Minwuia thermotolerans: one gene and its partner. Each later gene encodes a partner of the first gene's protein in a complex. Links are inferred from orthologs where the notes say so. Each region holds a gene or a part of one and is shown on either strand. Other genes may lie near its edges. The genes, in order: trxB and trxA.

Region 1 (8,098 bases):
GGAGATTGCGATTCCTGTTCATCTTGTTTCCCCTTCGTCTTCTTGATCGCTTGCGGCGAAAGATGGGGAAGGGCGCCGGGCCGCGCCAACCCCCGTGCGTCCAAACGTACCGGTCGCCCCGGCAGCGTCAGCGGATGCGCTGGGCCCGGTAGATGCGGTTGTCGGTGGGGCTGATCACCAGTTCGTTGATGCAGACATGGGGCGGCAGTGCGGCCAGCCAGGCGATGACCTCGCCCATGTCGGCCATCTGCACCATCTTTTCCAGTTCCTCCGGCGGCGGTGGCACGGGACGGGCGTCCATGATGGGCGTATAGACCTCGCCCGGACAGAGTGCCGTGGCGCGGATGCCGTTGCCGCCTTCCTCCATGTTGATCAGCTCGTTCATGGCGCTGACCGCATGCTTGGCGGCGTTGTAGGCGGCCCCGGCCAGATAGGCGGGCCAGCGGCCCGCCCAGGAGGAGACGTTCACGATCAGGCCGCCGCCCCGGGCGCGCATCATCGGCAGCACCGGATGGATGCACTGGAAGACGCCGTTGACGTCGACGTCGATGACCTGCCGCCAGTCGGCGACGCTGAGGCTGTCCAGATGACGGTCCTTCACGTTGAGGCCGGCGTTGGCGACCAGCACATCGATGCCCCCGAAGCGCTGCTGGGTGCGGCCGGCGACCGCGGCGCAGGCGTCCGGGTCGGCCACGTCGAGAGGCTCGACCACGCAGGTTCCGCCGCCGTCCGCGATGATCGCGGCGGTTTCGTTCAGCGGTTCGGGGCGGCGTCCGCTGGCGACGACTGCGAAGCCGTCACGGGCGAGCGCGACGGCGGCCGCCTGACCGATTCCGCTGCCCGCGCCGGTGATCCATGCAGTCCGTGCATCCGCTGTCGCCATGTCCGCCTCCCGTCGTTCCACCATCCACCTGGGGAACGAGAATAGGCCGTGCGCGGAGGGGCGGCCAGCGCAGCTACAGGTCCAGTCGAAGGCGGGGCAGTGTGCGGCCCGGAATCGAGTCGGAGGGCGACTCGCTGACCAGTCTTGCGCCCATGTGTTCGTAGAACGGCCGGGCGTTGGGATCGGAATCGATGTAGAGGCAGCGCGCGCCGGCCTCACGCGCCTTGTCGGCGATGGCGCGGAAAAGCACACCACCCAGACCGGTGCCGATGCATTCGGGTGTGACGAACATGTTCCACAGGCCCAGCACGTCCGCGTCCGGTTCCAGCCCCGCCATGGCGACGAGCCGGCCGCCTTCCTCGGCTACCAGCATCGTCCGTTCGACGATCTGGTCGGGGGTCACCGTCAGCTCGTCGCGGCAGGCATCCATGAAGGCGGCGTCATAGCCCCAGTGGGCCTTGGAGCGGAGAGCGAGTTCCGTCAGCACGGCGGAGTCTGCGGCTACGGCAGGGCGAATCTGCACCGTTCTGTCCCCGAAAAGAAAAAAGGCGGGTCCAACAAGTGGACCCGCCGAGTCTAACAGGGAGGCTTCACGTCTCAAGAGACGTCGGACAATCCGACAGGGAGGCGCCGGATCGCCCGTCGATGCTGCGATGCAACATCCATGCGCGAGATGTAGGTCGTCGGCGTGGTGAAATAAAGTGGTACAGTCGAAATTCAGCTATGCAAATGTCGCAGAGCTATAACGTACTGAAAAAGCACAACTTCCGTTTACGTAAACTGATTTATTAAAAAATGTTGCCCTTCTGCCACTCTCAGAACTGGGTATCCGAGACCTGCTGGATGAGGAAGTCCCGGAAGACCGCGATTCGCTTCGAGTTCCGGAGTTCCTCCGGATAGACGAAATAGGTGTCGAAACTCGGGCCCGCGATGTCATCGAGCACGCGTACGGCCTTGCTGTGGCCCTGGACGATGTAGTCGGGCAGGGCGGCGATGCCGAGGCCGCTTTCGACGGCCAGCAGCAGGCCGTAGACGTTGTTGACGGTCAGCACCGGCCGGCGGGGCCGGTTGGGGTTGGCGCCCAGCTCCATCACCCAGTTGCTGGTCGGCACCGGGGTCACCGTTTCCGCGCCGTAGATGATCAGGGCATGCTTGTCGAGATCTTCCGGGGCCTTCGGTGTGCCGCGCCGCTTGATGTAGTCGGGCGAGGCGTAGAGGTGGAAGTTCATCGAGTTCATCTTGCGCTGGATGAGATCCGGCTGGGTCGGCGGCCGGAGCTTGATGGCGATGTCGGCCTCGCGCATCGTCAGGTCGACCTCGCCGTCTGTCAGCACGAGATGGACCGAGATGTCCGGGTAGGCCTCGATGAACGCGCGGATGCGCGGTGTCAGCCAGGTCGAGCCGAGGCCGACGGTGGTCGAGACCGTCAGGTCGCCGCGCGGCTTCTCCTTGGCGTCGGTCAGCATGGCCTCGGCCATGGCCAGCTTGGAGAACACCTCGCGGGCGGTCTTGTAGAGCAATTCGCCCTGTTCGGTGAGGATGAGGCCGCGGGCGTGTCGGCGGAACAGCGTCGTCCGAAGGCTCTCCTCCAGGGCGCTTACCTGCCGGCTGACCGCCGACTGGCTGAGGTTCAATAGTTCACCCGCATGAGTGAAGCTTCCGGCGTCCGCGACCGTGTGAAAAATGCGCAACTTGTCCCAATCCATGGGGCCGAAAATATCCAGTGCGCACGAGTCGACAAGCAAAAACGACGGGCAGGCCCGCCGCCGGGCGCGAATTCTACTCCGCGGCCTGGGGCAGTTCGGCGGCGGCGGCGAACTTTTCGGCCTCCAGCGCCGCCATGCAGCCGGTGCCCGCGGCCGTCACGGCCTGGCGGTAGATCTTGTCCTGGACGTCGCCCGAGGCGAAGACGCCGGGTATGTTGGTGGCGGTCGAATCCGGCGCGGTGAGGATGTAGCCTTCATGGTCCATGTCGACCTGGCCCCTGAACAGCTCGGTGTTCGGGTTGTGCCCGATGGCGACGAAGACGCCATGCACCGGGATCTCCCGGGTCTCGCCGCTGGTCGCGTGACGGATGCGCACCCCGGTGACGCCCAGCGGATCCTCGTCGCCGAGAACCTCGTCCAGGACGTGATCCCAGACCACCTCGATCTTGTCGTGCTTCAGCACCCGCTGCTGCAGGATGTGCTCGGCGCGGAGCGAATCGCGGCGGTGGATGAGCCAGACCTTCGAGGCGAAGTGGGTCAGGAACAGGGCTTCCTCGGCCGCGGTGTTGCCGCCGCCGATGACGCAGACTTCCTTGCCGCGGTAGAAGAAGCCGTCGCAGGTGGCGCAGGCCGAGACGCCGAAGCCCTGGAACTTCTGCTCGCTGGGCAGGCCGAGCCATTTGGCCGAGGCGCCGGTGGAGATGATCACGGTCTCGCCGACATAGGTGTTGCCGCCGTCGCCCTTCGCCACGAAGGGCCGCTTCGACAGATCGATTTCGGCGACGATGTCGTGGACGATCCGGGTGCCGACATTGGCTGCCTGCTTTTCCATCTGCTCCATCAGCCACGGGCCCTGGATGACGTCGGCGAAGCCGGGGTAGTTCTCGACGTCGGTGGTGATGGTGAGCTGACCGCCAGGCTGGATGCCATGCACCATGACCGGCTGCAGGCCCGCGCGCGCGGCATAGATCGCCGCCGTGCACCCGGCCGGACCCGACCCGATGATCAGAACCTTGGTCTCGATGGTTTCGGCCATGGGAGTCTCCGCTGGTGAGGCTGGGGCGCAGGATGAAGGGATCACCTATTTCGTCAAGGGCGGGGCCGTGTCAAGTTCGCCGCCGTCACACGCCGGAGACTGCCCCATGGATATCGACGAGTTCCGCAGCCACGCCCATCAGATGGTCGACTGGATGACCGACTACATGGCGCGCGTCGAGGATTTTCCGGTGCGGGCGCAGACGAAGCCGGGAGAGGTCGCGGCGAAACTGGCAGCGAGCGCCCCGGCGGCGGGCGAATCGATGAACGCAATCATGAGCGACTTCGTCCGCGACGTGCTGCCGGGCATGACCCACTGGCAGCATCCGTCCTTCTTCGCCTATTTCCCCGCCAATTCCAGCCCGCCTTCGGTGCTGGCGGAGATGCTCACGGCCACGCTCGGCGCCCAGTGCATGATGTGGCAGACCTCGCCGGCGGCCGCCGAGATGGAGGGCCGCGTGCTGGACTGGCTGCGGCAGATGATCGGCCTGGACGCGGGCTTCACCGGCGTGATCCAGGATTCGGCCTCGGGCGCGACCCTCTGCGCCCTGCTGACGGCGCGGGAACGGGCCACGGACGACATGGCGAACGAAGCCGGCCTGGCCGGCGGCCCGGAACTCGTCGTCTACTGCTCCGACCAGACACACACCTCGATCGAGAAGGGGGCGAAGATCGCCGGGTACGGGCGGCGGAACGTGCGCAAGGTGGCGACCGGCGACGATTTCGCCATCGTGCCCGGCGAACTGGCGCGGACGATCGACGACGACATCGCTGCGGGGCGCAAGCCGGCCTGCGTCGTCGCCTCGCTCGGCGCGACCGGCGTCGGCGCCATCGACGATCTGAAGTCGGTCGGGGAGATCTGCGCCGCCCGCGGCGTCTTCCTGCACGTCGACGCCGCCTGGGCAGGCGCGGCGCTGATCCTGCCCGAGTGCCGCTGGATGCTGGAGGGACAGGGGAACGTCGACAGCCTCGTCTTCAACCCGCACAAGTGGCTGCTGACCAATTTCGACTGCGCCGCCCATTTCGTGCGCGACCCGGAGGCGCTGGTCCGCACCTTCGCCATCGACGCCACCTACTACCAGGGCCCCGAAACCGGGCAGGTCGCCGACTACCGCGACTGGGGCGTGCCGCTGGGACGCCGTTTCCGCGCCCTGAAGCTCTGGTTCGTGCTCAGGAGCTATGGCGTCGAGGGGCTTCAGGCATTCCTGCGAAGCCATATCGCGCTGGCCGAGGACCTGGAGCGGCGCATCGCCGCCGAGCCGGATTTCGAGCTGGTCGCGCCCCGGGTGCTCTCGCTGATCAACTTCCGCTACCGCCCGGAAGGCGCGGACGACGCGGCCTGCGACGAACTGAACGAGAGGCTGCTGCTGGCGCTGAACGATTCAGGCGAGGCCTATTTCACGCCCAACCGCGTGCGCGGCCGCTACGCCATCCGCATTTCGATCGGTCAGGCCCGCACCGAAGCCCGCCATGTCGACGCGGCCTGGGATCTGATCGGAAGGACGGCGCGGGCGCTCTGAGGCAGGGCTACTCGTCGCCCATGCGCAGTGCGGCCATGAAGGCCTCCTGCGGGATGTCGACCTTGCCATAGGTGCGCATGCGCCGCTTGCCGGCCTTCTGCTTCTCCAGCAGCTTCTTCTTGCGGGTGACGTCGCCGCCATAGCACTTCGCGGTCACGTCCTTGCGCATCGCCGAGATGGTCTCTCGCGCGATCACCGAGCCGCCGATGGCGGCCTGGATCGGGATCTTGAACATCTGGCGCGGGATCAGGTCCTTCAGCCGTTCGCAGAGCATCCGGCCGCGTTCGTAGGCCCGGTCCCTGTGGACGATCAGGGCCAGCGCGTCGACCGGCTCCGCATTCACCAGGATCGACATCTTGACCAGGTCGCCCCGGCGGTAGCCGATCAGTTCGTAGTCGAAGCTGGCATAGCCACGGCTGACGGACTTCAGCCGGTCGTAGAAGTCGAAGACGATTTCCGACAGCGGCAGTTCGTATTCGATCATCGCCCTGGCGCCGGCATAGGTCAGGTTGGTCTGGACGCCGCGCTTCTCCTCGCAGAGCTTCAGCACCGCGCCCAGATGCTCGTCGGGGCAGAGGATCGTCGCCTTGATCCAGGGCTCCTCGATGTAGTCGACCTTGACCGGATCGGGCATGTCGGCGGGATTGTGCAGTTCCACCAGCGTGCCGTCGGTCATGTGCAGCTTGAAGATCACCGAAGGCGCCGTGGTGATCAGGTCGAGGTCGAACTCGCGCTCCAGCCGCTCCTGCACGATCTCCATGTGCAGCAGACCCAGGAAGCCGCAGCGGAAGCCGAAGCCCAGCGCCGCCGAGCTCTCCGGTTCGAAATGGAAGCTGGAATCGTTGAGGCGGAGCTTGGCCAGGCTGTCCCGCAGATCCTGATAGTCCGAGGTGTCGACCGGGAACAGGCCGCAGAACACCACCGGGATGGAGGGCTTGAAGCCGGGCAGGGGCTTCGCCGTGGGCTTGCCTTCCTCGGTGATGGTGTCGCCGACGTCGGTCTCGGCGACCGTCTTGATGGAGGCGGTGAAGAAGCCGATCTCGCCCGGGCCCAGTTCGTCCAGCACGGTCATCTTCGGGGTGAAGATGCCGACGCGGTCGATCTGGTGCGTGGCGCCGGTGGACATCAGCTTGATCTTCATGCCCTTCTTCAACTTGCCGTCGTAAAGCCTTGTGAGCACGACCACGCCCAGATAGGGATCGTACCAGCTGTCGACCAGCAGGGCCTTCAGCGGCGCCGTCGAATCGCCGGCCGGCGCCGGGATGCGTCGGATCAGCGCCTCGATCACGTCGGGTACGCCCTGGCCGGTCTTGGCGGATATTTCGATGGCGTCGGAGGCGTCGATGCCGATCACGTCCTCGATCTGCTCCTTCACGCGCTCCGGCTCGGCCGCCGGCAGGTCGACCTTGTTCAGCACGGGCACGATCTCGAGGTCGTTCTCGATGGCGAGGTAGACGTTGGCCAGTGTCTGCGCCTCGACGCCCTGGCTGGCGTCGACCACCAGCAGCGCGCCCTCGCAGGCCGACAAGCTGCGGCTGACCTCGTAGGAGAAGTCGACATGTCCGGGCGTGTCGATCAGATTCAACTGATAGATCTCGCCGTCCGCGGCCTTGTGCAGCAGCCGGACGGTCTGCGCCTTGATGGTGATGCCGCGCTCGCGCTCCAGGTCCATGGAGTCGAGCACCTGCTGCTGCATCTCCCGGCTTTCGAGGCCGCCGGTCATCTCGATCAGGCGATCGGCGAGCGTCGACTTGCCATGATCAATGTGAGCGATGATGGCGAAATTTCGGATATGCGTGCGGTCCATGCGGCGGCTATGTAAGGCCTATGCGAAGGTCCGTCTACGTCGATTTGGGCACCGGGCGGGTCAGGACGGTCCCGACCCCCGTGGCCCCTGCGGTCCCCGCAGCAGCGCGCCCGGCAACGCACCCGTCGGATCGCCGTCGGCCAATATGGGCTGACCCGACTTGATCGTCATGCGATAGCCGCTGGCCCGCTGGATCAGGCGCCGGGCGCCGGTCGGCAGATCCCATGCCATGCGCGGCGCGTCGATGCCCAGGCTGTCGAAATCGATCAGGTTGATGTCCGCCAGATAGCCCGGGGCCAGCACGCCGCGGTCGTTGAGGCCGTGCAGCGATGCAGTGCCCTGCGTCTGCTTGTGGACCAGCCATTCCAGCGGCAGCAGCCCGCCCTTCTTCCGGTCGCGGCCCCAGTAGGCCATGTTGAAGGTCGGCAGGCTGACATCGCAGATGACGCCGCAATGGGCGCCGCCGTCGGAGCCGCTGAAGTGCGTGTAGGGCGCCTCCAGCATCTCGCGGACCGCTTCGAAGCCGTAGTCCGAATAGTTCAGCAGCGGGAAATAGATGAGGCCGCGCCCGCCGAACTCCAGCAGCGCGTCATAGGCGATGTCCTCGGGACGGCGGCCTTCGGCCTTCGCCCGCTCGGCGAAGCACTCGGAACGGTCGGGCTCGTAGTTCGGCGGATCGCCGAGACGGAACATCTTGTGCCAGCCGCGCAGGAAGAAGTCGGACATCTCTCCGCCCTTGCCGCCGGATTCCTCGGTGATGATCGCCTCGCGCACCGCCGGATCCTTCATCCGCGCGATCTTCTCCTCGTGCGGCAGGTCGCGCAGCGCGCGGTAGCTCGGCTTGCCCTGGAAGGGATGCAATGAGCCGTCGAGGCAGAGCAGGAGGCCCGCCGTGCGGCCCGAGACCTGGGCGTAGATCCGTCCGCCCTTCGCGTTGGCCTCGGCGATGCCCTGCAGCAGCTGGCGGTACTTGCGCGGCGCTTCGTCGTTCTGGAACAGCAGCAGGCTGACCGGCACGCCATAGCGCGCCGACAGTTCGCGGATCCATTCCAGGTCGCCGCCGCCTTCCTTCAAGGTCAGATCGGTGGCCATTTCCAGCACGCCGTGGCCGGCCCGGCGCATGCCGTCCGCGATGCCGAACATCTCC
Region 2 (8,037 bases), on another replicon or contig:
CTACGCCATCTTTGCGCGCCGCATCCTGGGACTGCGCGCCCTCGACCCGATCGACGAGACGCCGGGACCGGCGCTGAAGGGCAACCTGATCCACGACGCCTTCGAACGGCTGGCGAAGCGCCATGACGGCGACTGGAGTCCAGGTCTCTGGCCGGTGCTGGCGCGGATCGGCGAGCAGGTCTTCGACGACGCCGGCCTGCCGCCTTCCTGGCGGCGGCTGTGGTGGCGGCGCTTCAAGAACGCCGCAAAGTGGCTGCTGGCCGAGGAAGGCCGGCGCAGCGAGCGCGTGACGCGGCGCTTCGCCGAGATCCGCGGCGCGGTCGACGGCCTGCCGGGGCTCGAGGATTTCCGCCTCACCGCCAAGGCCGACCGGCTGGACGTCACCGGCGACGGCGGCGTGGTCATCGTCGACTACAAGACCGGCGCCCCGCCGACGAAGAAGCAGATCGAGGCCGGATTCGCCGTCCAGCTGCCGCTGACTGCGGTCATCCTGGCGCGCGGCGGCTTTCCCGCCGAAGTGCCGGCGGCCCCGGCCGAGCTGGTCCACATCCGCGTCCACGGCGCGCAGGAGGGCGGCGCGTGGAAGCGGGTGCCGCTGGAGCTGGAGCCGCTGATGGCGGAGACGGCCGAGGGCGTGGCCCGGCTGCTTTCGGCCTATGACGATCCGGAGCGGCCCTATCTCTCGCGGCCCAGGGTGCAGTTCCAGGGGCTGGGCGGCGACTACGACCACCTGGCCCGCGTCGCCGAATGGTCCGTCGCCGGCGGGGAGGAAGAGCCATGACCACAGCCGCCGACCCCCTCGCCCGCACCATCGCCGCCCAGCGCAAGGCCGCCAGGCCCGACGCCTCGGCCTGGGTCAGCGCCAATGCGGGCTCGGGCAAGACCCGGGTTCTGACCGACCGGGTCATCCGCCTGATGCTGGAACAGGACGCGCCGCCCAACCGCATCCTGTCGATCACCTTCACCAACGCCGCCGCCGCGGAGATGTCGAACCGCCTGTTCCGGCGCCTGGGCGAATGGGCCGCGCTGCCCGACACCGCGCTGACGGCGAAGCTGACCGAACTGCTCGGGGAGGCGGGCGCGGCGCGCCAGCCCCTGGACCTGGCGCGGCGGCTGTTCGCCCGCGCGCTGGAGACGCCGGGCGGCCTGAAGGTGCAGACCATCCACGCCTTCGCCGCATCCGTGCTCGGCCGCTTTCCGCTGGAGGCGGGCCTGAGCCCCGAGTTCCGCCAAATGGATGAGCGCGAACCGGAAGAAATGCTGGAGCGGCTGAAGCACACGATCCTGGCCGGACGGTCGACGGACAGGGAAGTAGACGCAGCGCTGGAGCGGCTGATCGACCGCATGGCCGACGGCGCCTTTGACGACCTGCTGCGGGAAGCGCTGAACGCCCGGCGGCCCATCGAGGCGGCGATCGCCCGTCATGGCGGGGTCGACGGCGTCGTCCACGAGATCCGGTCGCGCTTCGGCCTGCGCCCCGACGAGGACGAGGCGGCGGTGACCGCCGCAGGCTGCGCCTTCGGGGCCTGGGACGAGCTCGGTCTGCGCCGGGTGCTGGCCGGCCTGCGCCGTGACGGCGGCAGGAAGGCGGCGGCGAACGCCGATCTGATCGAAGCCTGGCTCGCTTCTGACGACGACGCGCGGCAGGCCCTGCTGACGGACTATCGCGGCGTCTTCCTGACCCAGAAGGGGGAGCCGCGGAAGACCCTGATCCCGGCCGCCGTGACCAGGGCCGATCCCGGCGCGCTGGCGGTGATGGAGACCGAACTGGCGCGGATCATGGAGCTGTCTGACCGCTGCGCGGCGGCCGCCTGCGCCGACCGCACCGCCGACCTGCTGCGTCTCGCCGGCGCCCTGCTGGCGGACTACGCCGCGGAGAAGCAGCGCCTGGCGCTGGTGGACTATGACGACCTGATCCGCCACACGCTGGGCCTGCTGCGCTCCCAGGCCGCCTGGGTGCACTTCAAGCTGGACGAGGGGCTCGATCACATCCTGATCGACGAAGCCCAGGACACCAGCCCCGACCAGTGGCGCATCGCGGACCTGTTGAGCGCGGAATTCTTCGCCGGCGAGGGCGCGCGGACGGACGTCGTCCGCACGGTCTTCGCGGTGGGCGACGAGAAGCAGTCGATCTACAGCTTCCAGGGCGCCGACCCGGAAGGCTTCGACCGCATGCGCGGCCATTTCCGCGAGCGCGCGCTGGACGCGCGGGAAAGTTTCGAGGACGTGACCCTCGACGTTTCCTTCCGCTCCGCGCCCGAGATCCTGACGGTCGTCGACCGCACCTTCGCCGGCCCGGCGGGCGCAGGGCTGACCGCAGGCGGCGCGGCCAGCGCCCATATCGCCCGGCGCGCGGGCGCGCAGGGGCTGGTGGAGCTCTGGCCGCTGGAGGCGCCCGGCGAGAGCGAGGAACAGAACCGCTGGGACGCGCCGATGGATACCGAGCGCCCCGACAGCCCCAGGCGGCGGCTGGCCGTCCGCGTCGCCGAGCGCATCGCGGCCATGATCCGCGACCGGGAGACGATCGGCCAGGCCGGCGACACGGACCGGCCGCTGCGCGCGATCACGCCCGGCGACGTGCTGATCCTGGTGCGCCGCCGCGACGCCACGGTGGCGGAAATCGCCCGCGAGCTGAAGCGCCTGCGCGTGCCCGTCGCCGGGGCCGACCGGATGGTGCTGACCGAACAGATCGCAGTGATGGACCTGATGGCGCTGGGCGACTTCCTGCTGCTGCCGGAGGACGACCTCACGCTCGCCACGGTGCTGAAATCGCCGCTCTACGGCTTCGACGACAGCGACCTGTTCGAACTCGCCCATGGCCGGGAGAAGCATGAGCGGCTCTGGCACGTTATGCGCCGGCGGGCGGACGAGCGGCCGAAATGGGCCGAAGCTGCGGCCGAGCTCAGCGATCTGCTGGGCCGGGCCGACCAGTCGACGCCCTTCGCCTTCTTCGCCGAGCTGCTGGGCGCGGGCGGGGCGCGGCGGCGGCTGCTGGCGCGGCTGGGCACGGACCAGCTCGATCCGCTGGACGAGTTTCTCAACGCCGCCCTGGACGACGAGCGCCGTCATCCGCCTTCGCTGCAGGGCTTCCTGCACCGCCTCCGCGCCGGCCAGTCGGCGGAGATCCGGCGCGACATGGAGCGCGGCGGCGGCGCGGTCCGCATCATGACCGTCCACGGGGCCAAGGGGCTGGAGGCGCCGGTGGTGATCCTGCCGGACACGACGCGCGCGCCGCGCGCGGGCAAGTCACCGCTGATCGCCCTGCCCGGGCCGGGCGGGGACGAGGACATTCCCGTCATGCGCGGCCGCGCCGCCGAACTGCCCGACCGCGTGGCCCAGCAGGCCAAGCGGGAGCAGGAGCGCGGCCTGGCCGAATACAACCGCCTGCTCTATGTCGCCATGACACGGGCCGAGGAGCGGCTCTACGTCTGCGGCTTCTACAATTCGGAACGCGCCCTTCCCGACGATGCAAGCTGGTACCGCGCGGTCGAGGGCGCGCTGGCGGAAATCGGCGAAGCCGGCGGTGACGGCGTGCTGCGTCATGGCAGTGGCGCGCTGCCGCTGACCGGAGACGACGCTGGCGCCGGCGAGGCCGAAATACTGCCGGCCTGGGCGACGGCGCCGGCGCCGGCCGAGCCCGCCCCGCCCCGGCCGCTGGCGCCTTCACGGCAGCCCGGCGAGGAACCGGACGCCGAACCGGCGGCGCTGAGCCCGCTGCAGCGCACCGGCGGGGCCGGCCGCCGCCGCGGCGTGCTGGTCCATCACCTGCTGCAGGTGCTGCCCGAACTGCCGCCCGAACGGCGGGAAGATGCGGGCGCGTCCATCCTGGCGCGGCGGGCCGCGGACCTCGAAGAGGCCGAACGCACGGCCCTGCTGACCGAAGCGCTGGGCGTCATTGCTGCGCCGGAGATGGCGGCCGCCTTCGCGCCGGGCAGCCGCGCCGAGGCGGCCATCGCCGGCGTGGTCGGCGGTCACGTCGTCTCCGGCCAGGTCGACCGCCTCGCCGTGACCGACGATTCGGTGCTGATCGTGGACTACAAGACCAACCGCCCGCCGCCGCAGGAGGTAGCCGGCGTGCCCCTGGCCTATCTCAGGCAGATGGCGCTCTACCGCGCCGTCATGCGCCGGATCCACCCGGACCGGGAGGTGCGCTGCGCCCTGGTCTGGACCGTGGAGGCGCGGCTGATGGCGCTGCCGGCGGCGCGGCTCGACCATGCGCTGGCCTCGCTTGACCTGTCGCAGGCGGCTACCTAGATTCGGCATCGCGCCGGAGCGAATTCCGAGACCCATTTGGCGCCCCCGTAACGGAGAGAATTCTGATGACCACGGTCAAGGTAACCGACGACAGCTTCCAGTCCGACGTGCTCGGCTCCGACGTCCCCGTGGTGGTGGACTACTGGGCCGAATGGTGCGGCCCCTGCCGGCAGATCGCCCCGGCGCTGGACGAGATCGCCGGCGAGATGAAGGACCTGAAGATCGCCAAGATCAACATCGACGAGAACCCGTCGACGCCGACCAAGTACGGCGTGCGCGGCATCCCGACGCTGATGCTGTTCAAGGGCGGCGAGGTCGTGGCCACCAAGGTCGGCGCCGTGCCGAAATCCCAGATCCAGTCATGGATCGAGTCCAACATCTGATCCTTATGGCCTTCGCGGTCGTATCGGGCGGGCCCGGGCGGAAACGCGCGGGCCCGTTTTCCGTTTGCGCCGCGCCGGCGGGCCATGCCAAGGCTTGGCAGCGGCGTGCGCAGCAGTGGAGTAGAGCGTTGACCGGTTTCTCCGTCCGTCCGGCCCTTGCGGGCCTCGCCCTTCTGATCCTTCAGGCCTGCGCCGGCCAGCCGGAAACGCCGCTGGAGCCCGTCGACTGGAATGCGCCGCTCGCCGGTCGCAGCATCGACGAGATTCTCGCCGCGCCGGACCGCGGGATCGACGCCGCGAAGCAGCCGGTGCTGATGGCGCGCGAACGCGTCGGCGTGCGCGTCGTCGACGTGCGCGGACCGGGAACCTGGCGCACCACGCTGGACCACGTCCACCGCCTGAGCCGCGCGGAGAGGCTGGACGACGCCGAGGTCGCGCGCGCCATCGAGGCCCGCGCTGCCGAACTGCCCGCGCCTTATCTGTTCGAGCTGGCGCGCCGCATCGTCGAGGCCGACCCGCAACGGGGTCTCTACTGGTACGCGCTGGGCCAGGCGCGAACGGTCTATGCCGGCGCGCGCTGCGCCGACCCCTCGGTGCGGGCCAATATCCAGGCGACGCTGATCGACCTCAAACCCGTGAGCGAGAAGGCCCGGGTCGAGACCTTCGACAACGAACGGCTCTATGCCCGGATCCTGCAACAGGTCCGCGACCAGGGCCCGATCACAGACACGACGGCATCGCCCTGGTGGATCTGCTCCAGCGGTCAGCGCACCCTGAACGCCGCCCGGCGGGGCGAGACCCTGGCGAAGGGCGACTGGCTGCTGCCGCGCGCCGACTGGCCGGCGGCGCGCAAGGCGGCCCGGGACCATCTCGACGCCGAGATCGCCCGCGCCCTGCGGGCCGCGGCGCAGTAGGCGGGCAATGAAGGAGAAGAAGATGCGGAGCTGGAAGGCGGCCCTGGCCGCGGGACTGGCGCTGATCGGACCGGCCGCCGGCGCCTGGGCGCAGGAGGCGGCGGCGGACAGGCCCCGTTTCTCCTTCGCCGACATGACGGTCGAGGAAGCCATCGCGGCGCCGGAAACCGACCTGGAAATCGTCCGCCGGCCGCGCATCGCGGTCCGCGAGGTGGTTGGCGTCCCCGTCCGCGACGTGCGCGGCATCGGCACCTGGCGCACCACGCTGGACCGGGTTCACCGCCTCAGCCGCGCCGCCGACCTGGACGAGGCCGCTCTGGTGCGCGCGCTCGAATCCAGCGCGGATACGTTGCCTGCACCCTATCTGATGGAGATCTCCCGCCGTCTGGTGGCGGCGGAGGCGCCGCGCGAAGGGCTCTACTGGTTCGCGCTCGGCGAACTGCGCACGGTCTATGACGCCCTGCGCTGCGCCGACGAGAGCGTCCGGCCCAACATCGCCGCCACACTGATCGAGCTTCACCCGGTCACCGAGGAGGCGCGGATCACGGCGATCAAGCATGGCGCGCTCTATGTCGAGGCGCTCGAGACCGCGCGGGACAGCGACGCCCTCTTCGCCTCCAGGGCCTCGCCCTGGTGGATCTGCTCCAGCGGCCTGGCGGCAATGGATGCGGCCCGCGACGGCCGCGCCGTCGGCCGCGACGACTGGCTGAAGCCGGAGAGCGCCTGGCCGGCCGCACGCCAGGCGACCCTGCGCCACGCCGACCACCGCATCCGCAACACCGTGGTCCGCGTCGGCGAGTAGGGACGACCGGGGCCGGCCCGGGCCCAATCGTTCCGCGAGATCGAACCACTGCCACTCCGGTGTCATGCCCGCCCCCGTGCGGGCATCCGGTCAGATCGTCGACCTGCGGCGAAGCCGCTCCGGACCCCCGCACAGAGGCGGGGGTGACACGCTGAGCGGGCGACGGTGCAAAAAGTTTGCGGGACGATTCGGACCCACGCCAGGCCTCACGCGGCCAGCAGCTTCTCCAGACCGGCGCGGACCGTCTCGGGCAGCGGACTCGCCTTGCCTTCGACGATGTAGACCATCACCGTCTCCGCCGTGGCGATGCAGCGGTCCTCCACGAACAGCCCGTGGCCGAGCGTCAGCGAGGTGCGGCCCAGCTTCGCCACCACGGTGCCGATGCGGACCGTGCCGGGCCACCAGGCCTGGGCGCGGAAATGGATGGACAGGTGCCCGACGACGAAACGCTGCGTGTTGTCATAGGCGGGGATGAGGTCGGAGCGCATGAAGGGCACGCGCCCCGATTCGACATAGCGTGCGAAGGCGACGTTGTTGACGTGGCCGGTCGCGTCCATGTCGCCGAAGCGGATGGTGTCCTCGCTCCACTCGTTGTAGATCGTGGCGTCGGTGAGATCGGGCGTGTTCTGCATGGACGGATAGATAGACCGAAGGCGGGAACGGATGAAAGAACTCGATGCGCTGAGGGCGGAACTGGACCGCTGGCACGAAGCGGGCCGCGAGGCGACGCTGTGGTGGCGCGACGATGACGCCGAGGCGCCGGACGCGCCCGTGCTGCGCATGCTGGAGCTTTCGGCGCGTCACGGCGCGGGCTGCTTCATCGCCGCCGTGCCGGCCCGCGCCGTCGACGCCCTCGGGCCCGCCATCGTCGACTGCCCGACAGCCGTCCCGTTCCAGCATGGCTGGGCGCATGAGGATCATTCGCCGGCGGCGGTAAAGGGCAAGTGGGAGCTGGGCCTGCACCGCCCGAAGGCGGCGATCCTGGACGAACTGCGCCGCGGACGGGCGCGGATGGCCGAGCTGTTCGGCGCACGCGACCGGCCCATGCTGGGCCCGCCCTGGAACCGCATCGCGCCGGAGCTCTGTGCCGACCTGCCGGCGCTGGGTTTCGAGGTGCTGTCGACCTTCGCGCCGCGTCCCTGCGCCACCCCGGCGCCCGGCCTGCGGCAGGTCAACGGTCATGTCGACATCATCTCCTGGAAGCGGGGCCGCAGCTTCATCGGCGCGGAGAAGACCGCGAACCGGCTGGCCGATCACCTGGCGCAGCGCCGCCGGGGCGAGGTCGAGGACGAGCCGACGGGCCTGCTGACCCATGTCTGGATCAACGACGAGCCGGCCTGGGAGGCGATCGACGCCGTGCTCGGCCTGGTCGCGGCCCATCCGGCAGCGCGCTGGCTGGACGACCGGAGCTTCTTTCAGTGAGCGAACCCCTTTTCCGCCCCGGCACGGACGCCGACATCGACCAGGTTGCCGAACTGCTGCATCTGCACATGAACCGGAAGGTCCCGCCGGCGGTCTTCCGCCGGCTGATGGACTATGGCTGGGCCGGCGAGAAGCCCCATGTCGGCATGGTCGCCGAGGCCAACGGCGAGATCGTCGGCTTCCACGGCAATGTCTACTCGACGCGCTTCATCGAGGGCGCCCCGCGGCTGTTCGGCAGTTTCACCTCGCTCTACGTCCACCG

What was found.
Region 2: the proteins of trxB (region 1) and trxA are in contact, whole or in part, in a crystal structure (PDB 1F6M), measured with the Escherichia coli proteins. The link is inferred for Minwuia thermotolerans from one-to-one orthologs.

Annotation. Positions count from the first base shown.
Region 1 is NZ_PIGG01000031.1:216,776-224,873, reverse strand. Bases 1,645-4,464 are described here. They hold trxB (thioredoxin-disulfide reductase), read right to left. Parts: upstream 3,626-4,464; coding sequence 2,663-3,625; downstream 1,645-2,662. Other genes in these bases: CWC60_RS08940 (pyridoxal phosphate-dependent decarboxylase family protein), read left to right, coding at 3,732-4,464; CWC60_RS08950 (LysR family transcriptional regulator), read right to left, coding at 1,699-2,589. Outside these bases: CWC60_RS08960 (SDR family oxidoreductase), read right to left, coding at 128-883; CWC60_RS08955 (GNAT family N-acetyltransferase), read right to left, coding at 957-1,370; more of CWC60_RS08940, read left to right, coding at 4,465-5,144; lepA (translation elongation factor 4), read right to left, coding at 5,152-6,951; CWC60_RS08930 (N-acyl-D-amino-acid deacylase family protein), read right to left, coding at 7,012-8,098.
Region 2 is NZ_PIGG01000015.1:175,510-183,546, reverse strand. What follows is about bases 3,220-5,978. They hold trxA (thioredoxin TrxA), read left to right. Parts: upstream 3,220-4,319; coding sequence 4,320-4,637; downstream 4,638-5,978. Other genes in these bases: CWC60_RS04005 (hypothetical protein), read left to right, coding at 5,559-5,978; CWC60_RS04010 (hypothetical protein), read left to right, coding at 4,766-5,551; addA (double-strand break repair helicase AddA), read left to right, coding at 3,220-4,254. Outside these bases: double-strand break repair protein AddB, read left to right, coding at 1-781; more of addA, read left to right, coding at 778-3,219; more of CWC60_RS04005, read left to right, coding at 5,979-6,353; CWC60_RS04000 (acyl-CoA thioesterase), read right to left, coding at 6,560-6,985; CWC60_RS03995 (polysaccharide deacetylase family protein), read left to right, coding at 7,017-7,775; CWC60_RS03990 (GNAT family N-acetyltransferase), read left to right, coding at 7,772-8,037. UniProt on the Escherichia coli protein: Participates in various redox reactions through the reversible oxidation of its active center dithiol to a disulfide and catalyzes dithiol-disulfide exchange reactions.